One region of the Enterococcus sp. AAFC-DPL-6103 genome, then DNA from elsewhere that is predicted to be linked to it. Evidence: predicted binding sites of a transcription regulator. Region 1 holds the regulator's gene; the other holds the start of a gene.

What was found. The regulator NrdR, encoded in region 1, represses ribonucleotide reductase genes. The targets are predictions, from matches to a motif close to ACACNATATATNGTGT.
Region 2: pnuC (nicotinamide riboside transporter PnuC) is a predicted target of NrdR. The motif match lies at 1,851-1,866, and genes of this name have one in related genera.

Annotation. Positions count from the first base shown of each region.
Region 1 covers NZ_CM177102.1:1,153,161-1,163,464, reverse strand. The annotation lists gene AC4BC3_RS05680 (hypothetical protein) at 1-138, opposite strand, end outside; gene dnaI (primosomal protein DnaI) at 169-1,095, opposite strand; gene AC4BC3_RS05670 (replication initiation and membrane attachment family protein) at 1,095-2,477, opposite strand; gene nrdR (transcriptional regulator NrdR) at 2,491-2,991, opposite strand; gene AC4BC3_RS05660 (CsbD family protein) at 3,260-3,592, opposite strand; gene coaE (dephospho-CoA kinase) at 3,794-4,411, opposite strand; gene mutM (DNA-formamidopyrimidine glycosylase) at 4,384-5,220, opposite strand; gene polA (DNA polymerase I) at 5,245-7,890, opposite strand; gene AC4BC3_RS05640 (Bax inhibitor-1/YccA family protein) at 8,010-8,693, opposite strand; gene AC4BC3_RS05635 (MaoC family dehydratase) at 8,686-9,171, opposite strand; gene murC (UDP-N-acetylmuramate--L-alanine ligase) at 9,329-10,304, opposite strand, start outside.
Region 2 covers NZ_CM177102.1:479,210-489,513, reverse strand. The annotation lists gene gloA2 (SMU1112c/YaeR family gloxylase I-like metalloprotein) at 74-454, opposite strand; gene AC4BC3_RS02360 (endonuclease/exonuclease/phosphatase family protein) at 600-1,670, shown strand; gene pnuC (nicotinamide riboside transporter PnuC) at 1,885-2,634, shown strand; gene AC4BC3_RS02350 (hypothetical protein) at 2,837-4,120, opposite strand; gene pcp (pyroglutamyl-peptidase I) at 4,204-4,848, opposite strand; gene AC4BC3_RS02340 (DUF979 domain-containing protein) at 4,865-5,809, opposite strand; gene AC4BC3_RS02335 (DUF969 domain-containing protein) at 5,811-6,500, opposite strand; gene AC4BC3_RS02330 (TraX family protein) at 6,674-7,462, opposite strand; gene AC4BC3_RS02325 (DMT family transporter) at 7,746-8,066, shown strand; gene AC4BC3_RS02320 (basic amino acid/polyamine antiporter) at 8,287-9,714, opposite strand; gene nrdI (class Ib ribonucleoside-diphosphate reductase assembly flavoprotein NrdI) at 9,923-10,304, shown strand, end outside.

The DNA of each region.
Region 1 (10,304 bases):
AGTAAAAACACTTTGATCATGTGTCGATGAATTAGAAGTCGTTTCAGTTGTTTGTCCATCATTCGTAGACTGATTGCCACAAGCAGTCAATAATAAAAATGTTGTCGCTAAGGTCAAGCAAGATACTATTCGCTTCATAAACCACATCTCCCGTTCTTTTATTCACTTTTAGCTGTTTCTACGGTTCTTTCCAGTCATCTCGATTTCTTTTGTTAAATAACGAATTCGTTCCATAATACGTTTAGCTTTTAATGGTTCTTCATCACCACGTTGTGTAACAGACAAATGTTTTTCTAACTCATCCATTGTAAAATTTGATGAGAAAAATGTCGGTAATTGTTCTTGCATTCGATATTGCAAAATAACACCAAATACTTCATCACGAATCCAACTACTCATTGCATCGGCTCCAATGTCATCCATCATTAAGACGGGCGAGCGCTTCACCGCATCTAGTTTGTCCGAAACTTGGTCTTTTCCAATTGCTTGCTTCATTTCAACTGCAAATGTCGGAAAATGAACAAGCGTAGTTGTATACCCTGCAACTGCTAGGTCATGTGCAATTGCACCTAATAAATACGTTTTACCAATTCCAAAGCTTCCAACTAAATATAGCCCTTTGTGGTAACCTTTAGGATCATTTGTGTATTGCTCCACAAAATTGAATGCTTCAAAAAAGGCATCACTACGGCCACTTGTTTGCTCAAATCCTTCAAATGTAGCCGTTTGTATATCTTTCGGCATATCCATTGCTTTCACACGACTACGGATTTCTTCTTGTTTTTGTCGAGCAATTAATGCTTCAGTCGGTACGTAGGTGACATCCACATAATGAAAGTTCAACACCAGTTTTGGCTCGTAGCCTGGTGCAATCATTGTTGGATCATTTTTCTGATATTTTCGCTTTTCTTGAACAAACTCATAAAGTTTTGCATAACTTTTTTCAATATCTGCTTGTGTTAAACGCTCTTGGTGTTCTGCCAAAAAAGCTTGAACATCTGAATCATTCAATACTTCTTGAATCATTTCGGCATACTTTTCTTGATAATTACGTTTGCTAATGATCTTTTTTAGCTCTCTTCCAACATCTTCCATTAGTTGTCACCCTCCTTTTTAGCAAGATATTCTTTAAAGCGACGATCAATTTCTGCTTGTTTTTCTTGACTGATTTTCTTCTCATCTTTTGGTTGATTTACCCAATCAGGTAATTTTTCTCGGCGCACATTTCGACGAGTATTTGAGTAGTTTCTCGTTTGCTTTTTCTCTGCGCTTTCTTGGCTTTTCTTTTTAATATGAGCAATAGCATCTTCCGCTGTCATGATTTTCTGTTGTGCCCATTCGTTAGCAATTGTGTTGACATAGTTTGTCCCTAAACTTGCTTGATTTTTGATGACCAATACGTAATTCAATAGCACATTGATGACACTACTTGGAAGCCCTGAGCGAGAAACAAGCTCTTGCATCAACCACGTTTCTGATTTAGATACATACCCATTTTTTTCTTTTTTGATTGACTCTAAATATTTCATTGGCGGAACACTTTGGGCCTCTTTGATTAACTGCACAGAGGCTGCAGACAGTTGTCCATGATTAGGCGCTGATTCCACCTTTTTGATTTCGGTGCTGTCTAGATTTTCTGCAGGTACCTTTAGCGTAGATGATTGACTCACAGGGTTTGCCAAAAAGATTTTTTGAAGTTCTTTCAAAGAAATTTTTTGCTCTGTGAAGTCGTACGCTTCAACGATTTTCTCACCTAAAGCTAAATCATCCAATCCATACAATTGTTGGTACATTTCGAGTTGTTTGATGGTTGGTTCATCTGGTTTGTCAATATGTTTTTTTTGCAACCAGTTTGTCAAAAAAGACCAGTCAATCGTGCTTTTTTCAGGTAACCGTTTCGTTATTGCTTGCTCAGTAAATGTTTCTTCCAGCTTCTCGATTTGCTGTTTGTCAGCGGCAAAGGATGCCTCGTTAAATTGGTACACTTCTAAAAATTTTTTAGTTTTTTTCTGATAGCCTTCTGTTGAAAGTTTTTTTGGTTCGAAATGTTTAACTAACTGATCAAAGCGACGTTGACCAACCTTTTCTAATAGTAAAAAACTTAAAACAGAATCCATAAAGAATTGTTTCACCGACATTGGTTCCAGTAATTCATACAGGAAACATGCACCTAGGCTAGGGTCTTCTTTATAATAAACATCTAATAAGCCAATTCCCTCAAGTTTTTTTCGTGCTTCGTAAAATTGAGGAATACCACAACCAAGACTACTCAATAAATCTGCGTGAAGTCCTTCTGGTCCTTGGCCAGTCTCTAAAGAAATTTCTGTCAAAAGAGTAAGATAAATACTAAGCGCTTCTCCACCAATCAAAGGTTGGTAAAGATAGAGCAACGCATTTCGATTTTCTTCTTTTAAAGGACTCCGCTTTCTTCCTTGGTAGATATTTTTTGGTTGAAGCTCTTTCCAAGCATTTTCCAAGGAAATGCCCCCTTTATTCTGTACTTTCGTCTTCGGTATCTTTAGAATTGTTATTTTCTTTTGCCTTCTCTACGATATCTTGCAACTCTTTTAAGAATACAGACATATCTTTAAATTGGCGATACACACTTGCAAAACGAATATAGGCAATTTCATCCAAATTTACAAGATCTTCCATGACATATTCCCCAATTAAATTGGTTGATACTTCGTTTTCGCCCAAACTTCGGACACGATTTTCTACATGGTTCACAATTTGCTCCATTTGCTCCATAGCAACTGGACGTTTTTCGGCTGAACGAATCAATCCTCTTAAAATCTTATCTCGATTAAACTCTTCACGCTCACCGTTTTTCTTGATAACTAGCAGTGGTGCAGCTTCGATTCTTTCAAATGTTGTAAAACGAAATGAGCAATTTTCACACTCACGTCGACGACGAATCGCCCGACCATCATCTGCTTGACGACTATCAATAACACGGGAATTATTATGTTGACATCTTGGACATCTCATTTAGTTCACCTCATGTATCATTTAAGTTTTATAAAAAGAACATTCTGCTCTTTCATAGTTAGTTGCATTATAACATGAAACTTTTATGTTAAGCGACTTTCTCAACTAAAAAGATGCAGTTTTCATCGGCCATAAAGCGTTTTTATCCATTCATCGCAAAAAAATGAGTTGTGACAAAAGTTTATCACAACTCATTTGACGATCAAAACGAAACTGTGAAAGATTTTCAACTGTTTCCTTTTGAAAACATGACTCATGTTTTCAAAAACTACAATTTTTCTTCAATACCAGTGTAATGTTTTAACCGTTGTTCTTCAATTTTTTGTTCATCAGGGATGTGTTCAGCGTCTGGGAGTGGCTTTTTTGTTCGATCAGTCATTTCTTTTTTTCGTTCTTGTGTCAGATCTTGTTGACGTGCTTCTTTTTCTGCTTGTTGATCATCTAGTTCAGCAATTCGTTCTTTATATTGGTCTGCTTTCTTTTTCCCAATCTCGGCTTGTACACGGCCTTCATTTTTTAATTCTTCTTTATCAAGTAACTCACCAATCTTTTCTTTGGCAGATCCGACAACTTTATCTTTTTGATTCTTGATATTTCCCATACAAATCCCTCCCCTTTTCTTATCTTTAGCATAACAAAAATGAACAAGATACTCAAAATATACGACTAATTGATCATTCTCATAGATGTAAAAATACTTGTTTCACGTCTTTGATGACTTGTAAGCAAAAAAAGCATTAAACTAAAAAGCAAAGCACTCCGTTTAGCTAACGAAGCACTTTGCTTTTGTATTTTTAATCTGTTATAAAGATTGTTGCTTTAGCCATGACTCGACTTGTTGGACTAATTCTTCTTTTGTTCGAGTATTATCAAACAAAATATCCGCTCGTTCTTTTTTCACTTCGATTGACCACTGCGTCTTTATTCGTTTTAATGCTTCAGTTTCTGTTAATTGATTTCGTTTCATCAATCGTTCAAGCTGAATCGCTTCTGTAGTATAAACAACTGCTACAGCATCCATGTAACGTTCATAGTGCCCTTCAAACAGTAAAGGAACATCAACAACAACTAAGGGATTCTGTCTTTTTTTCTCAGCAATTTGTTGTTTGATACGTCCACGGATAAACGGATTCAATACACGATTTAAGGTTTGCCGCGATTCATCGTTTGCAAATACGACAGTACCTAATTTTTTACGATTTAGTGTACCATCTTCATTCAAGATTTCTTTGCCAAATACTTCAACGATTGCCATCAAACCATCAGTTCCAGGTTCGACAACTTCTCTTGCCACTACGTCACCATCAATTACTGGAATCCCATGTTTTTTAAAAACTTCAGCTGCTGTACTTTTACCTGTTGCAATACTTCCAGTTAAACCTAAAACGAAACCTACTTTGGCAATTTTAGTTGCTGACATTTTGGACAATAGTGAGTCCCCCTTTGTGCAACTTTTATTTTGACAATTGGTGTTTGACAACGGACACATGGTTGGCCTGTTTGACCATAAACATGAAGGGCCATTTGAAAACTACCCGCTTCTCCAAGTGCATTGAGATAGCTACGAATCGTTGTTCCACCAGCTTCCACTGCTCGCCCCAATACATCAATAATTGCTAATCGAAGTGTCTCGATCTCTTTTCTTTTTAATGTATTGGCAGGCTGTTCTGGGTGGATTTTCGCTTCCCATAATGCTTCATCCACATAAATATTTCCTAAGCCCGTTACTAAACGCTGATCTAACAGTAACGGTTTGATTGCTTTGTGTGATTTTTTAAGACCTGATTCAAATGCTGACAAAGTAAATAAATCTGGTAGTGGTTCTGGACCTAATTTCATGATTCCACGATAAGTATCACTTTGTCCTTTTGACACTAGCGTCATCCGCCCAAATTTCCGAACATCATTATAGCGAAGCTGACTGCCATCATCAAAAAAGAAAATGACATGAGTATGTTTATCTAATGGTTGATTTTCTTCTACAAAAGAATATTTTCCTTCCATTCGCAGGTGAGAGATCAACTCATAATTGGTTAAATGGAAAATCAGAAACTTCCCTCGGCGTCCAATTGATTCAATGGTTTCGCCAATCAATGTTGCCTCAAAAATCGGTGCTTCTGGTTGTTCAATAATTTTGGGCCACAAGACTTGCACTTTTTGGATCTTTTTTCCTGTGACCAAACGTTCTAGCCCTTTACGGACCGTTTCAACTTCTGGTAATTCAGGCATGTTTCTTCTTCACCTTTTTCTTTTTTATTTTGCTTCGTACCATGTTTTTCCCCAACTACTATCAGTAATCAATGGCACATGAAGCGAAACAGCATTTTCCATCACTTCTTTGACTAATCGATCTAATGTTTCTAATTCGTGTTCTGGAACTTCAAAAACTAATTCATCGTGTACTTGTAATAACATTGTTGCTTCTAGTTTTTCATCTTTCAATCGTTGCGCCAAATCAATCATCGCGATTTTTAAAATATCAGCTGCACTACCTTGGATTGGTGTATTGATAGCCGTCCGTTCTGCAAATGAACGCAAGTTAAAGTTTCTTGAATTGATTTCTGGTAAATAGCGCCGACGATGATACAGTGTTTCCACGAAGCCTTGATCTTTTGCTTCACGAACAATACGCTCCATGTATGACTTCACACCAGGATATTTTTCAAAATACGTGTCGATATATTGTTGTGCCGCTTTTCGAGAAATACCAAGATTTTGTGACAAACCATAATCTGAGATGCCATACACAATTCCAAAGTTAACGGCTTTTGCTTGGCGACGCATATTTGGTGTTACATCTTCTGCTTTTTCAATCCCAAAGACACGCATTGCTGTACTTGCATGGATATCTTGCCCTTCCAAAAAGGCTTCTTTCAGATGTTCATCATCAGAAATATGTGCTAATACACGTAGCTCGATTTGAGAATAGTCAGAAGAATAAATCAACCAATCTTTTTTTCTTGGAACAAATGCTTCACGAATTTTCCGACCTTCTTCTAAACGAATCGGAATGTTTTGCAAGTTTGGATCAACCGAACTCAAGCGGCCAGTTTGGGTTAGTGTTTGAACATAACGAGTATGCACTTTCCCATCTGATTGAATCACTTTTAATAGTCCTTCTACATAAGTAGATTGAATTTTTGCAATTTGACGATAGACCAAGATGTCATCAACGATTGGTGCTTGTTCTCTTAATTGTTCTAACACATCAACCGCTGTTGAGTAACCCGTTTTAGTTTTCTTAATAACGGGAAGACCCATTTTTTCAAACAAGATAACACCTAATTGTTTAGGTGAATTTAGGTTGAATTCTTCGCCAGCTTCCGCATAAATTTTTTCTTCAATTTCTTTTAGACGTTCTGAGAACTCGATCTTCATTTCCTGTAGACGAGAAGCATCGACTTTGATTCCACTGATTTCCATTTCTGCTAAAATCTGTGACAATGGCAGCTCCATTTTATAAAACAAATCTGCTTGATTTTTTTCTTCTAATTCTTTGTTCAAGATTGGTGTCAGTGCGTTGATTGCCGCCACTTTACGTGCAAGATGCGCAAAGAAAACTTCTTCCTCTTCAGGCAACCCCTTTTTCGCACCTTTTCCATAAACTGCATCATCTGATTGGATCTCTTGATAACCATAATGTGCAGCTACACCTTCGATATCGCTACTTTTATCATTAGTATCTAACAAATAAGAGCCCAAAAGAACATCGAAATCAATCCCTTGTGTCTTACCCGTGTAACGATTTAAAGCCACATACGTCCTCTTTGCATCGTAAACTTTTTTCAGACGTGTTCCGTCACTCAACCAATCTTCAAATGCTTCACTTTCGAAAATACCAAGGTCATTGGTCACATAAATTTTTTCTTTTGTTCCCCAAGAAACACCAACAATGTCTTCTGTATGATAATTTTCCCCTAACATTTCGACATACAGTGCCATATCTGTGGTAAACATTTCTGGTTGATAATCTGTCACTACTTCAAATAGAACATCTGATAGCTCTGGTTCTTCCTCATGAATATCAAGCTTAGCCAAAAATTGCTTAAATTCCATCTCTTGATAGAATGGTACTAATTTTTCTAAGTTTTTTCCTTCATATTTCAATGAGTCAATCGCAACATCAACAGGTGCATCCGTATTGATTGTCGCTAATTTTTTGGACAGAAAAGCTTGTTCTTGATCATTGATCAGATTTTCTTTCATCTTGCTTTTTTTCATTTCAGTAATATGTTCATAGATTCCTTCAACCGAGCCATATTCTTTGAGTAATTTGATCGCTGTTTTTTCACCAATTTTGGTTACACCGGGGATATTATCAGAAGCATCACCAGCTAACCCCTTCATGTCAATGATTTGTTTAGGTGTCAATCCGTCATACTTTTCAGCAATATGTTCGGGTGTATAACTTTCAATGTCGCTAACACCCTTCACAGTAATATCCACCTTGACATCATCCGTAGCTAATTGTGTCAAGTCTCGATCCCCTGAAAGAATAACAACATCAAATACTTCTTTATCTACTTTTTCTGCCAACGTACCAATAATATCATCGGCTTCATAATTTGGTAGTTCATAATATTTTACACCGAGCCCTGTTAACAATTCACGAATGTAAGGCATCTGTTCTTTGAATTCACCAGGTGTTTTTGAACGTCCACCTTTATATTCAGCGTACATTTCTGTACGGAAAGTTGTTTTTCCTGCATCGAAGGCAACTAATACGTGTGTCGGTTGTTCTTTTTGCATCACATTCTCAAACATTGTATTAAAAGCGTAAATTGCATTGGTATGCAATCCATTTCGATTTTTAAAACGTTCTAGTGAATTATGCAACGCAAAAAATGCGCGAAAGGCGACACTGTTCCCGTCGACCAATAATAATTTATTTTTTGTCATGTCAATTAGCTCCTCATCCGTAAAGTTCTTATTTATTCTAACAAAGAATGTCTTGGAAAGCGAAAAGAAAAAACGGATAGGAGAAAATGTTTATCTCCTACCCGCCTCAATGTTAAAAATTAATTGTTTCTTCCGAAAATTCGTAAAAATGCAAGGAACAAGTTGATAAAATCTAAATACAATTGAAGAGCCATAAACACTGCCACGCCACTGTTTGCAGTTCCATTACTTTGAATATAGACTTTACGAATATTTTGATTATCATAAGCAGTGATTCCAGCAAAGATCAAAACTAACAAGATTGAGATGAAGAAATCTACTGCACTACTATGAAGCAAGAAAATATTGACAAACATAGCAATAATCACACCGATCAATGCAGCTAATCCTGCACGACCAACCCCACTCAAATCTTTTTTAGTAACCATGCCTACAACTGACATACCGATAAACATACCTGTTGCCGTCAAAAATGCTTGCGTAATTGTTCCTATATCATAAAAAGCAAGTGTCACAGCTAATACCAATCCATTTAGTAATGAGTAGGCGATGAAACCTCCAATCGCTAAACTTGGATTTTTTTGTGCCTTCGCACTTAGCACCAACACTAAAATGATTTGAACGATCCAAAGTCCTATAAAACCTAATGGAAAACCATTAATAAATGCTGCCACTTGTTGTGGAAAAACGGATAGTGCTAAATATGAAGTCAATGCACTTAACGCCAATCCTACTCCTAAGTAGCCATACACTTTAGAATAGAAACGATTGATTCCTTCATTTGCTACGCTTTGATTATTCATTTAATTCACCTTCACTTTCAAATTCAATTTCTAGTTCTGGATCAGCAGGTGGCTGAACCATCACCACAGCGTCGAGTACGCGATTGCCTTCGCTATTTTCTGCTTCAACAGAAATCGTAACGACGTCTTTCATTTTGTCTACTTTTATGACCTCAAATTGGAAAGTCAATGTTTCGTAGTGGAAAACTGGTTCAATAAAATTAACAGAAAAATTCACAACGTGCGAGCCTGGACCAGGTAAATGCTTAGAAACAGCACTTGTAATGATACCCATTAACATCACAGATGGCACAATTGGTTGTTGATACTCTGTTTTTTGCGCAAAATCATGTTGAATATATAATGGATTCGCATCATTTGTTAATCCTAAATAAAGCAACAGCTGATTGTCTTCAATTGATTCTGTTAAAGACAACGAGTCGCCTTCCTCTAACTCATTTATTGTTTTTCCTAATTTTCTCGGTTTACCTATATTCAAAATAGAAACCCTCCAGTTTTATTTTACTCAAGAACAATTGTACCAAAACCAAGCAAAAAGGCAAGTTATGAAAACTACGCTTTTTGTATACAAGAAAGCAGCCAAAAAGACAAAACTTTTTTGGCCGCTTTTGATTGATTTCGCCATTTGTTAATGATTACAAGACGTTTCTTGTCGTGTTGCTCAATAGTTTTTCATAGGCTTGTTCAAATTTTTGAACATCACCAGCTCCCATAAAGATAACAACTGCATCATGGTAATCTAACAATGGTGAAACGTTATTTTCTTTCAGAACTTGGCCACCCTTTTGAACTTTTTCACCAAGGTCTTCGATCTTAACATCCCCTTGTTTCTCACGAGCTGAGCCAAAAATATCACACAAGTATACGTGGTCAGCTAAGTCTAATGCTTCAGCAAACTCATCCATCAACGCAATAGTTCGCGTAAATGTATGTGGTTGGAAGACAGCAATAATTTCTTTATCTGGATATTTTTGACGTGCACCATCAATCGTTGCACGAATTTCTGCTGGATGGTGTGCATAGTCATCAACAATTGTCATATCTGAAACGATTTTTTCGCTAAAGCGGCGTTTTACACCAGGGAAAGTCAACATTTCTTCTGATACTTCTTTAAGATCTAAGTCTTCAAAGTAAGCAACTGCAATGACACTTAAAGCATTTAAAATATTATGTTTTCCAAAAGCTGGAACCACAAAATGGCCAATAAATTCATCTTCATGGTACACATCAAAAGCTGAACCAGTTGTTGTACGCTCAATATTTCGTGCTTGGATATCATCGTTATCACTAATACCATAGTAATAAATCGGCACATCTGCCTCTAATTTTCTTAGATATTCATCATCTCCATACGCAAAAATGGCTTTTTTCACTTGGTGCGCCATTGTTTGGAATGCACTGTATACATCTTCAATGCTTGTATAGTAATCAGGATGATCAAAATCAATATTTGTCATAATCACATAATCAGGTGAGTAAGCTAAAAAGTGACGACGATATTCGCAAGCTTCAAATGCAAAAAATTCTGCGCGTGGATCGCCATGTCCAGTACCATCACCAATCAGATAACTAGTTGGGCGAACACCTGTCAATACATGCGAAAGTAACCCA
Region 2 (10,304 bases), 670 kb from region 1:
TTTTTTTCAGTATACCAAGACTCTATTTTTGGAAAAATCGAAGCAAGTGAAAAAGAAGTGACAGTTTTGTTATCTATTCATGTAATTCAAGTGGCAAGCCATCTGGATCAAAGAAAAACGTCATTTTTTCCCCTGTAAAGGTATCTGTTCTAAGCGGCTCTGTTTCAATCCCCATTTCCTGAAGTTCAGCTATAACTTGTTCAATCCGATCGACTTTAAAAGCCAGATGGCGTAACCCACATGCTTCTGGATAATTGGGTCTTGCTGGTGCAGAAGCAATTCCAAAGATCTCCAATTCAGTCTCTCCTAATCTTAAGTCTAGTTTGTAATCATCTCTATCTGCACGATAATTTTCACGAATTACTTCAAAGCCTAATTTTTCGACGTAAAATTCTCGTGATTTTTGATAATCAGAAACAATGATTGCTACATGGTGGATAGTTGATAAGTTCATTATTTTTTTTCCTTTCTTAACTAAAACAAAAACTTGTTAGTAAAACTTTTAGAATCATGATAATTTCATCTATTTATTATAATCACAAACTCCTCGCTTCTTAGTTGAATTACTGCTAAGATAAAGATGTTTCAAGGAGGAAAAAATGAAAAAATCACTAAAAATACTTTTATCAATACTCGCAATTCTTTCACTTATTATAACAGTCTATGTTGGCTATGTGTATCTAAGTTATCACCGAGAAGCCGATGATCAGGTACTCCCTATCCAGTCAAGTAGGGCAGCTAAAGATATCCAGACAACTCAAGATTATCGAATCATGACCTATAATATTGGTTATGCCGCCTATCCGCCTAATTATAGTTTTTTCATGGATGGAGGCACTGAGTCACGCGCATTTACTAAACAAAATGTTCAACATAACTTACAGAAAATTCAGGATGTTATTCAAGAACAACAACCAGACTTTGCCTTCCTTCAAGAAGTTGACAAAAAGGCAACTCGTTCTTATAACGTGGATGAAGTTACCGCACTTTCACAAAATTTTAGCGACTATTCATCTGTTTATGGTCAAAATTATAACTCAGCTTATCTTTTTTATCCAATCACGCAACCGATTGGTAAATCACAATCCGGTCTGGTTACTTTTAGTAAAGGAATGATTGCTGAAAGTAGACGGTATTCTTTACCCATCGAGACTGGATTCAATAAATTTTTTGACTTAGACCGTGCATTTACAGTAAGTAAGGTTCCTGTTGCAAACGGCAGATTTCTTTCCCTTTATAACTTACATCTTTCGGCTTATACAAAAGATCCTGCTATCCAAAAAGCACAAATCAAAAAACTAGCTGCACAATTGAAAAAAGATCAAGCAGAAAAAAATTATGTTATTGTAGGAGGCGACTATAATCATACGCTACTACCTGACAGCGAAAAAATTTTTGGCAAAGCAAAAGAAGAACTAAGTTGGACACACGCATTCCCTGAAGAACTTTTACCGAAGGGCATGCACATCGTTCGCAAAAATTTAGCTGAAAAAGCAGTTCCTTCTGTACGCAATTTAAACGAAGCTTATCAGCCAAACAAAACTTTCGTCACGTTAATTGATGGATTTTTGGTTTCTGACAATCTTTCAGTCAAAAATATCCAAGTAATTGATACGCAGTTTGCTTACTCAGACCATAATCCAGTTCAGATGACATTCTCACTTCAATAAAAAGAAAAGCCAAGAGTCAGTTAATTGACTCTTGGCTTTTTTGTTTAAGCTATGCTTTGAAATGTTTTCTTTTTTTCAGAAATTTAAAATAAAAATATCATAACACAGATTTTTTTTAATTGTAAGACTAGATTTTATCATTTAAAAGCATACAATAGATTGTGGTAAAAAAATCTAGAGACACTACATTTTGTGTCTAAAGGAGTTCTTATACATGAAATCATATTTTCATTTTCTAGCTCATCAGCTAAAAGGCTGGCCTCAACAAAATTATTATCTTTTCTTTTTTAGTCTGGGATGTCAAATAATGACACTCGTGAATAGCCCTATTACTTGGCTATCGATTATTGCCTTTATCGGAACTAATTTAGGTGTTTTATGTATTCTATCGATCAACGCTGCGAAATCTGTGAATGGTGTCTTAGGCATTTTATCTGCCATTTGTTTCATCATTGTTGGCTTTTCAGCTAAAAATTATTTAAGTATTGGTGAACAGATTGCTTATATGGTGACATTGGACATTCCGGTTTTGTTAAGTAAAGAATGGAACCACAATATGGCTTCAAAAATTCGTAAATTTACTGGTAAAAGTTGGTTCATCGCAATTATCGGCACAATTCTTGTTTATTTTGTTTCAGGCTTCTTGATTGGTCGTTATACTGACGATCCTCGTCCTTGGATTGATGCAATTGCTTTTTCAATCAGTCTTTCAGCTGGTATCATTAGCTTCTTGCGATACAACAATCAATACTATTGGTGGTTAGCTTCTGGTCTAGCTCAAATGGTTCTTTGGTATGTATCGTTTACACATGGTTCTGCAAGTCTAGCAATGTTTGTTAACAGCTCTGTTTACTTATTAAACGATGTTTTGGCCTTTACAGTTTCTCCTTGGTACAACCAAAAAGAACGTGAAAGAATGCAAAAAATGGAAGAAGAATATTATCAGACGCATCAACATGCATAAGGTTGTGGCGCAAAACGTTCAACTCCGACTAGATAGCGAACAGACACTCAAAATAGCTTTTCATATTTTGATGTGAATGCAAGCTATATTGAGGAGTTGTTTTGGGAACACCGTGGATAAAGGTTGTGGCGCAAAACGTTCAACTCTGAAAACATCTTGAAACAAAAAAAACTACTGTGACTTTTTCGTCACAGTAGTTTTTTTATAACAATTCTTTCAATAGTGATTTAACTTCTGGCTTTTCTAAATAAAGAGAATGTTCTAATTTTTGATAATAATCTAACGCTTTTTTTTGTTCTTTTGAAAAAACATACTCTCGTTGTTCAAAATCAACAAGCACTTCAGCGATTTTTTGGTTGTGGAGCGAGTGAGCAAGGCCTTTCCATTCTTGTGTGCCTACCTGTTTACTGGTTGATTTGACTTTAGCGGTCGGCGAGGATTCTCGACGTAGGGCTTTTAAAAACCCATTACGGATCACTCTTGGCAAACTATCAAAAAAACCTTCTGTAAATCCATAACAAGCATACTTTTCCCAAATCAAGGTGTAGATAGCCGGTTGGATAAAACGCTGTTGTTGTGCACACTCCCTCGCTTCAGCTAACTGATGTGTTGGTTGTTCTCGATTAAACAAACGCAGTTCCGCAATAAACGAGTCAAAGTAACTGACTGGTAATTTCGCCTTTGTATCTCGCAAGACAACTTGCCAATCTTTTCGCAAAAATGAACGGTAATTTGTCAGAAATTCTTCAACGTCCCTCGTTAGTTCTTCTGTAAAATCCTCAAATAATTCCTTCTTTGCTCGACTTTTCTTTGGTTGATTGGCAATCTGTTCCCCCATTTTTTTGATTTCATGCGCTAGTGCCTGATAGTCTGCTAAATAAATAGGCATCTGTGCTTGTCGAAAATCTGCTACTCGTTTAGCCAGATGAACGTCTGGCAAATACGGCCGTTTTATTCGTCGATTGTGGTACAAAGAAAAGAGATATTCTTGCCACAACTCTTCTGGAAATTCGATATTTTGTTGTTTTAGCCATAGTAGCTCATCCAATGCTAAATCAACTTTTGTCATCCCTTGATGGATTGAACTCGCGATTGTTGGTGAAACGTGCAAATGTTCGGCAAAGTGATTGATTCCTAGTTTTAGAATTTTTCCTGTTTTTGGCGATTTAACGATGTATTGAACTTTTAATTCTCGCCCACAATCACAATATAACTTTTCTTGTCTTCGGGAAGTCCGAAAAAAAGGATTGATTTTAAAATCAGCAAATACCCAGTCTGTAGCAGCTAAATAATTTTCTTCCATAAAGCGTGAATTGATTAAATAGCGCCGATATTGATCAACTAATTGGCGTTGTGATTTCGTCAATCGTTCATAAATTTCAAAGCGTTGATTGCTGGTATATTGTTTTGATACTTTGATTGGATAATTCTTTTTGTTTAGTTCTTTGGGAAACCATTCTTCAAACACTGCTTTCCATTCTTCCATAACGTTTCCCCCTTAAAAAAGAAGCTGAGAACTAACGATTCGTTAGTTGCCAGCCTCTACCTCTACTATTTGATTGCTAATTATTAGTGAGTCGTACCTGCATTACCAGAAATATCGTGTTCATTTTCAATTGCAGCTTCAACCGCATATGTTAATGAATCGGCAATATCATCTAATGACATAGAAGCTGTACCTACTGGGCGATCAATTACTTGATCAGGTGAAAATGGCACATGGATAAAGCCACCACGAATGGTTGGAAATTCTGTGTGAAGGACATGTAATAAACGATACATGATATCATTGCAGACAAACGTTCCTGCAGTATAAGAGATATATGCTGGTAGTCCGTGATCGTGAACATTTTTAGTCATTGCTTTGATTGGCAATGTAGTGAAATAAGCGGCTGGTCCATCTTCTTCCAATACCGTATCAAATGGTTGGTTTCCTTCATTATCAGGAATACGCGCTTCTGCTAGATTGATTGCTACTCGTTCAAATGAAACGGCTGAGCGACCTCCTGCTTGTCCAACACAGATAACAATTTCTGGTTGATGTTCTTTAATGGCTTCTCTAACTACTTGGCTACTTTTGCCAAATACAGTCGGTACTTCTAATTTGATAATTTCTGCTCCCGCAATCTCTGCGGGCATTTTTTTTACAGCTTCATATGCTGGATTTACTTTATCGCCGCCAAATGGATCAAAACCTGTTACTAATACTTTCATCTTTTGTTCCTCCTAATTATTTAAATAAAATCATATAAGCAATTTGGAATACTAACATAAATAAAGCAATAAATAATTGATTTTTGATTACGCCGTACTTGTCTTTCATTTCTAACATAGCGACTGGCACAATATTAAAGTTTGCAGCCATCGGTGTCAAGAGTGTCCCACAAAAACCACAAGTCAAAGCAACCATTCCAATCAACGCTGGATTTGCTCCTTGACTAAAAACAAATGGTGCACCAATCCCAACCGTCATAACTGTAATTGCTGCGAAGGCATTCCCCATAATTACTGTGAAGATAACCATTCCCACTGCATAGATAATAATCCCAATATTCACGTTTCCTTCAGGAACAATCGTACCGACAGCATTTGAAATCACCGTTCCTACTCCTGCGCTAGTAAACACAGCACCTAATGAAGCAAGTAACATTGGCAACATACTCAACGGACCAACTGTTCCTAACATATCAGCTGCATCATCTAAGAACGTGGTAGGCTGATTGTCGCGAGAAAAGAACATCAAGATTGCCATCGCTGCAAAGACGCCGACACCAACACCGACTAAAGCACCTAACTTAGTGAACAAGGCAAACAGAATTGCAAATACCCCAATACTTAACGCTGGAATAAAAATTTTCATGCCTAGTTTACTTGACATTTTTTCCATATATTCTTTTGAAGGCAAGTGGCTGTCACCTTTGCTGACTCTTTTCGCAATGGCCGGAATCGTCATAGCAAAAATCAAGATACCACTTACTAGCGGTGGCAGCCATCGACCAGCCGCAATCACGACACCTAATGTTGCCCAAAAAAAGGCCGAGCCATAGCGATGCGGATTCGTTTTATCAAGTAGATTTCGTAGCCCTGTATAAATCAAGACTAGACCCATGATGATATATAAAATTTCAAGTAATTTATCACTTAATAAAATAGCAGGATTCGTAAAAAAATTCATCTTATTGCTCCTTTTCTTGAGAATAGTACTTCTTCGCTAATTTCTTTTCTTTCAAATAGAAATAAATGCTAGAAACAACTAATGCCGTAAGGGCTACTGGTACTTCAACCAAGGCTAGTTGTCCTAAAGTCACTTCGTAACCTAAATCTTTTAGTGTTGATTGTACAAGCAAGGCGCCCGCACCACCAATAAATAAAACTTGTCCAAAGAACCAGCAAATATTTTCCATAGCAGATGCCATTCCTTTAAGCTCTTCTTCGTGTTCTGGGTGAACTTTCAGTCCTTTTGATTCAACGGTACCTAATGCCATTGGTAAAATAATTGGACGAACAAAACCTGCAACGCCCCCAAAGCTTACATTAAATGCCGCAAAAATCATTCGGAAAACTCCGTAAATATCGATGATCATGCCAGCTGAAACTTTTTTAAATCGTTGGATCAAAGCGGCAGCAGACTCTTTCAGCCCATTTCTTTCTAACGTTCCGGTTGCTAACATGATAATAATAAAAATAGCCATTCCTCGATTATTTACAAAGCTGGTTCCTAATAATTCAAGCATGCCATTAATCCCTAAACCACCTGTTAAAGCAGTCACGACTAAAGCAACCATCACAATCAAGATTGAATCTAATTTTAGTGCAAAACCAATAATAACAATTAAAACGCCTAAAAGGCTCAGATAATTCTCCATTTGTTTTCATCCCCCAAATAACAAGATATTTTTTAATTATAAAACAAATCCGAATGAAAATATAGATGAAATCAAATGAAAAAACTTCAATGTGCGAAAATTCTGTCAATTGGTTGTCAAAATCAAAAAAACTGTAATCAGTCACACAACGATTACAGTTTTTTATAAGAACTTTAGCCTATCAAGTAGAAGATAAAATAAATGATCCAAAGGTGAACAGGATAAAAAACATAGAAGAAATATTTATTCCATTTACTACCTGTTCCACCTAATTGTCCATTATACAATCCAATTAATGGAACAACTGTCACCATCATAAATTCGTTATCAAAAGTTAAATAACCATACAAACTTTGATATACCGGCATCTGGACATAACTAGCAATAGCTAGGCCAAGTAAAATCATAGTATAAACAAAAATACCGATGAATAATTTGTTTCTTTGCCTTTCTTCTTGGAAAACAAACATCATAAGCATCATTGGAATCAGATAGATCCCTCCTTCTGATGCTGCCGTGAGTACAAGCAAAACTAAAAATGTCAAAATCAAAATAGTTCTTCGACCTACACTGCTTTGTTTCATGACAGCTAGCACCCACATCATACAAAACAAAAGAAATAGCGTAAGAAAAATATTATGCGGCCCTAAAAACAAAAAGTAATTAGGTTGATGTGTCAAAGGATCAATATAAGCGCCTGTCAGCAATTGATACACGACATTTCCACTTGCCGTGACAAGTGCCGCCAAGCCCAAACGCTTCGCATACTTTGCTCGACTCCGTGTATGCCTGAACCCTTCTACTAATAAGAAGACAAATAATGGTGCAACAAATCTCCCTAACCAAGCTACCCACAAGGGAAAACCTAACTGTGACCCAAAATAACTATTTACGTGATCCACGACCATAAAAACAATTGCGAACCATTTTAATTGAAAACTATTTATTCCTTTAAAAGCCACTCTTGAACCTCCAACGATTTTCATTATTTAATAACATTTGTCAAGTATACTAAGTAATAAGGAATGTCACCATTCTAAGAACAATTATTTCTCTTACAATTTTGTTGGATAATGTTTTTTTATCTTTAGAAATGCCAACGTATGTAAAATGTGCTATACTGACACTATCAATCGAATACAAAGCTGCCACCGGGTAGCATATGAGGATGATCATTCCGTTAGGTCTTTGAAGGAATGGTCCTCCTCTTTTTTGTGTTCAAAATTTTAGAAAGGAGCATTGGTTATGGCATGGTTAGAATTAATTGTAGCGGGGGTTCTAGAAGTATTCTGGTCAACAATGATGAAATGGAGTGATGGTTTTTCAAAAGTCAATTATTCGATCTATACGATTATTGGCATGATTGCCAGTTTTTATTTTTTATCAAAAGCCATCAAACACCTACCTATGAGTTTGTCTTATCCTATCTGGACAGGGATTGGAGCGCTGGGTTCCGTTATCATCGGTGTTGTCTTGTTTCATGACAAATTGAATACAGCAACTTGGCTTTTTGTCGGACTTTTATTGATTAGTATCGTTGGCATCAAAATGACAAGTGGTCATTAAAAAAGAAAAAAATGAATTCGGTCAATTTGCGTACGTTACGTCAAAAACAGCTATCATTTTTATTGATTTGTATTACACTATTAATAGTGTGCAAGTAGCTTTCCCCTTTTAAACAAAAAAGAAGGTAACTAAGGTTCTTCCCCTTAGCTACCTTCTTTGTTTATTATTTCAAGACTTTCTATTCATAACTTTTTTCACTCTTTAAAGAACTTGCTATCAACTACACATGAAGTTTTCCTGTCCCAAATAGAAGTAAGGCTACGACCCCTACTAAAGTGACTAAAATCAACAAGAAGCGATCGATTTTCACATGGTCGACTGGTTGTTCCTGCTCTTTTCTAGCTTGAAGATAGAAGTAAATACCTGGCAAGAAAAGAACTAAAACGAGCATGACTTCATTAAAAGCAACAACAAACATTGCCCAAACTTGAAAGGCACTTGCTAATAATCCAATCAAAAACTGTCCGATTTCACGACGTTGATAAGACAACTTCATTTGATACAATCCAAGAAATAACCACGTAAAGAAAATTGCTGCCGTCCCCAAAGTATACGCAAAATTATACGCACTATCCGTAAATAAAAGTGATAACAAGAAGACATTTGTACATAACGTTGTTAAAACAATTGCGAAAGTCGGCGCACCTTGCGCATTTACTTTGCCCCAACTGTTTGGCAACAGACCATCCTGTGCCATATTACGCATTGTTTCTACTGGCAAAATCGTCCACGAAAGCCATACACCAAATAAAGAAATGATCAAACCACCATTTATCACGATGGCTCCCCATTTACCAACCATTTTCTCAAACACGTATCCCATAGCTGGTTGTGTTTGGATCGATTGAAGTTCTTTCATGGGCATCGTTCCGTATGGAAGCATGGAAACTAACACATAAATCAAAATTAAGCCAAGAATCCCTAAAATCGTTGCTTTCCCAACATCTGATTTTTTCTTTGCACGCGAACCAACAACAGATGCTCCTTCGATCCCGACAAAGACCCAGAGCATTACCATGATACAACTTAAAATTTGACTTGAAAATGGAACAACTTGCCCATTGGCTGTCAAAATAATATCACTTGAAAAGTTTGCAATAAATTGTTGAATCGAGAACGTACTGATTGCTACAACAATGAACAAAAAGAGTGGCACTAATTTACAAATCGTCACGATTGCATTTACGATACTCGCATTTTCTACGCCACGATTGACCAACCAAGCATATCCCCAAAGTAAAAGAGTGCTCATCACCACGGAAGGAATATTTTGGCCACCAGCAAATACTGGGAAAAAATAGCCCAATGCACTCATCAGTAACGTTGCAAAAGCAACATTTCCTAACCAACAAGTCAGCCAATAGCCCCAACCACTGATAAATCCTGCGAACCGACCAAAGCCCGCTTCCGCGTAGCTAAAGATTCCGCCTTCTAAATCTGGTCGTTTCTTGTTCAAATTGTTAATAGACAAAGATAACATCAACATTGCCGAGCCGACAAGTAACCAACTAAAGAGCGCTGCACCTCCTGCTGAACCAGAGATGTCCGTCATGATACCAAAAACGCCGCCTCCGATCGCCGAACCAATGACCATGGCAGCTAACGGAATTAGCCCGATCCCTTTTTTCTGTCGCTCTATCTCATTCATGCAAGTATCCTCCAAATAAAAAACCGCTTTTATCAAATTATAACAAACCACTGTTGCTTTTCGTCATTTCATCAAAACTCTCACAAAATTATTATTTTATACATTTTTTTCTAATTATTCACATAACACCGCATAAACATTCGCCTTTTTCTTTCTTCTGTTTCCTAAAAAACATGCTATACTAAACAGACGAATAGGAGGAACTCAAATGAACATTTTATATATCTCAATCTCTGGTAATACGCGTGCTTTCGCTCGTCACTTGATGGAATATGCACAAGAACAACATCAAGAAGATAACACTTTACCTGAAATCACGCTGAAAGAAATTCATGAAAATAGTGATTTTGAACAAGAAACTGAACCCTTCTTTACATTTGTTCCGACTTATTTGGAAGGCGGGAACGGAGTTGATAATGGTGATACTGAAATTTTGACTGAAACGATGCGTGAATATCTAGAATTTCAAAATAATTATCGCTATTGTTTAGGTGTTGTTGGTAGCGGCAACAAAAATTTCAATAATCAATATTGTTTAACAGCTAAACAATACGCGCAACAGTTTGGATTTCCTTTTTTAGCTGATTATG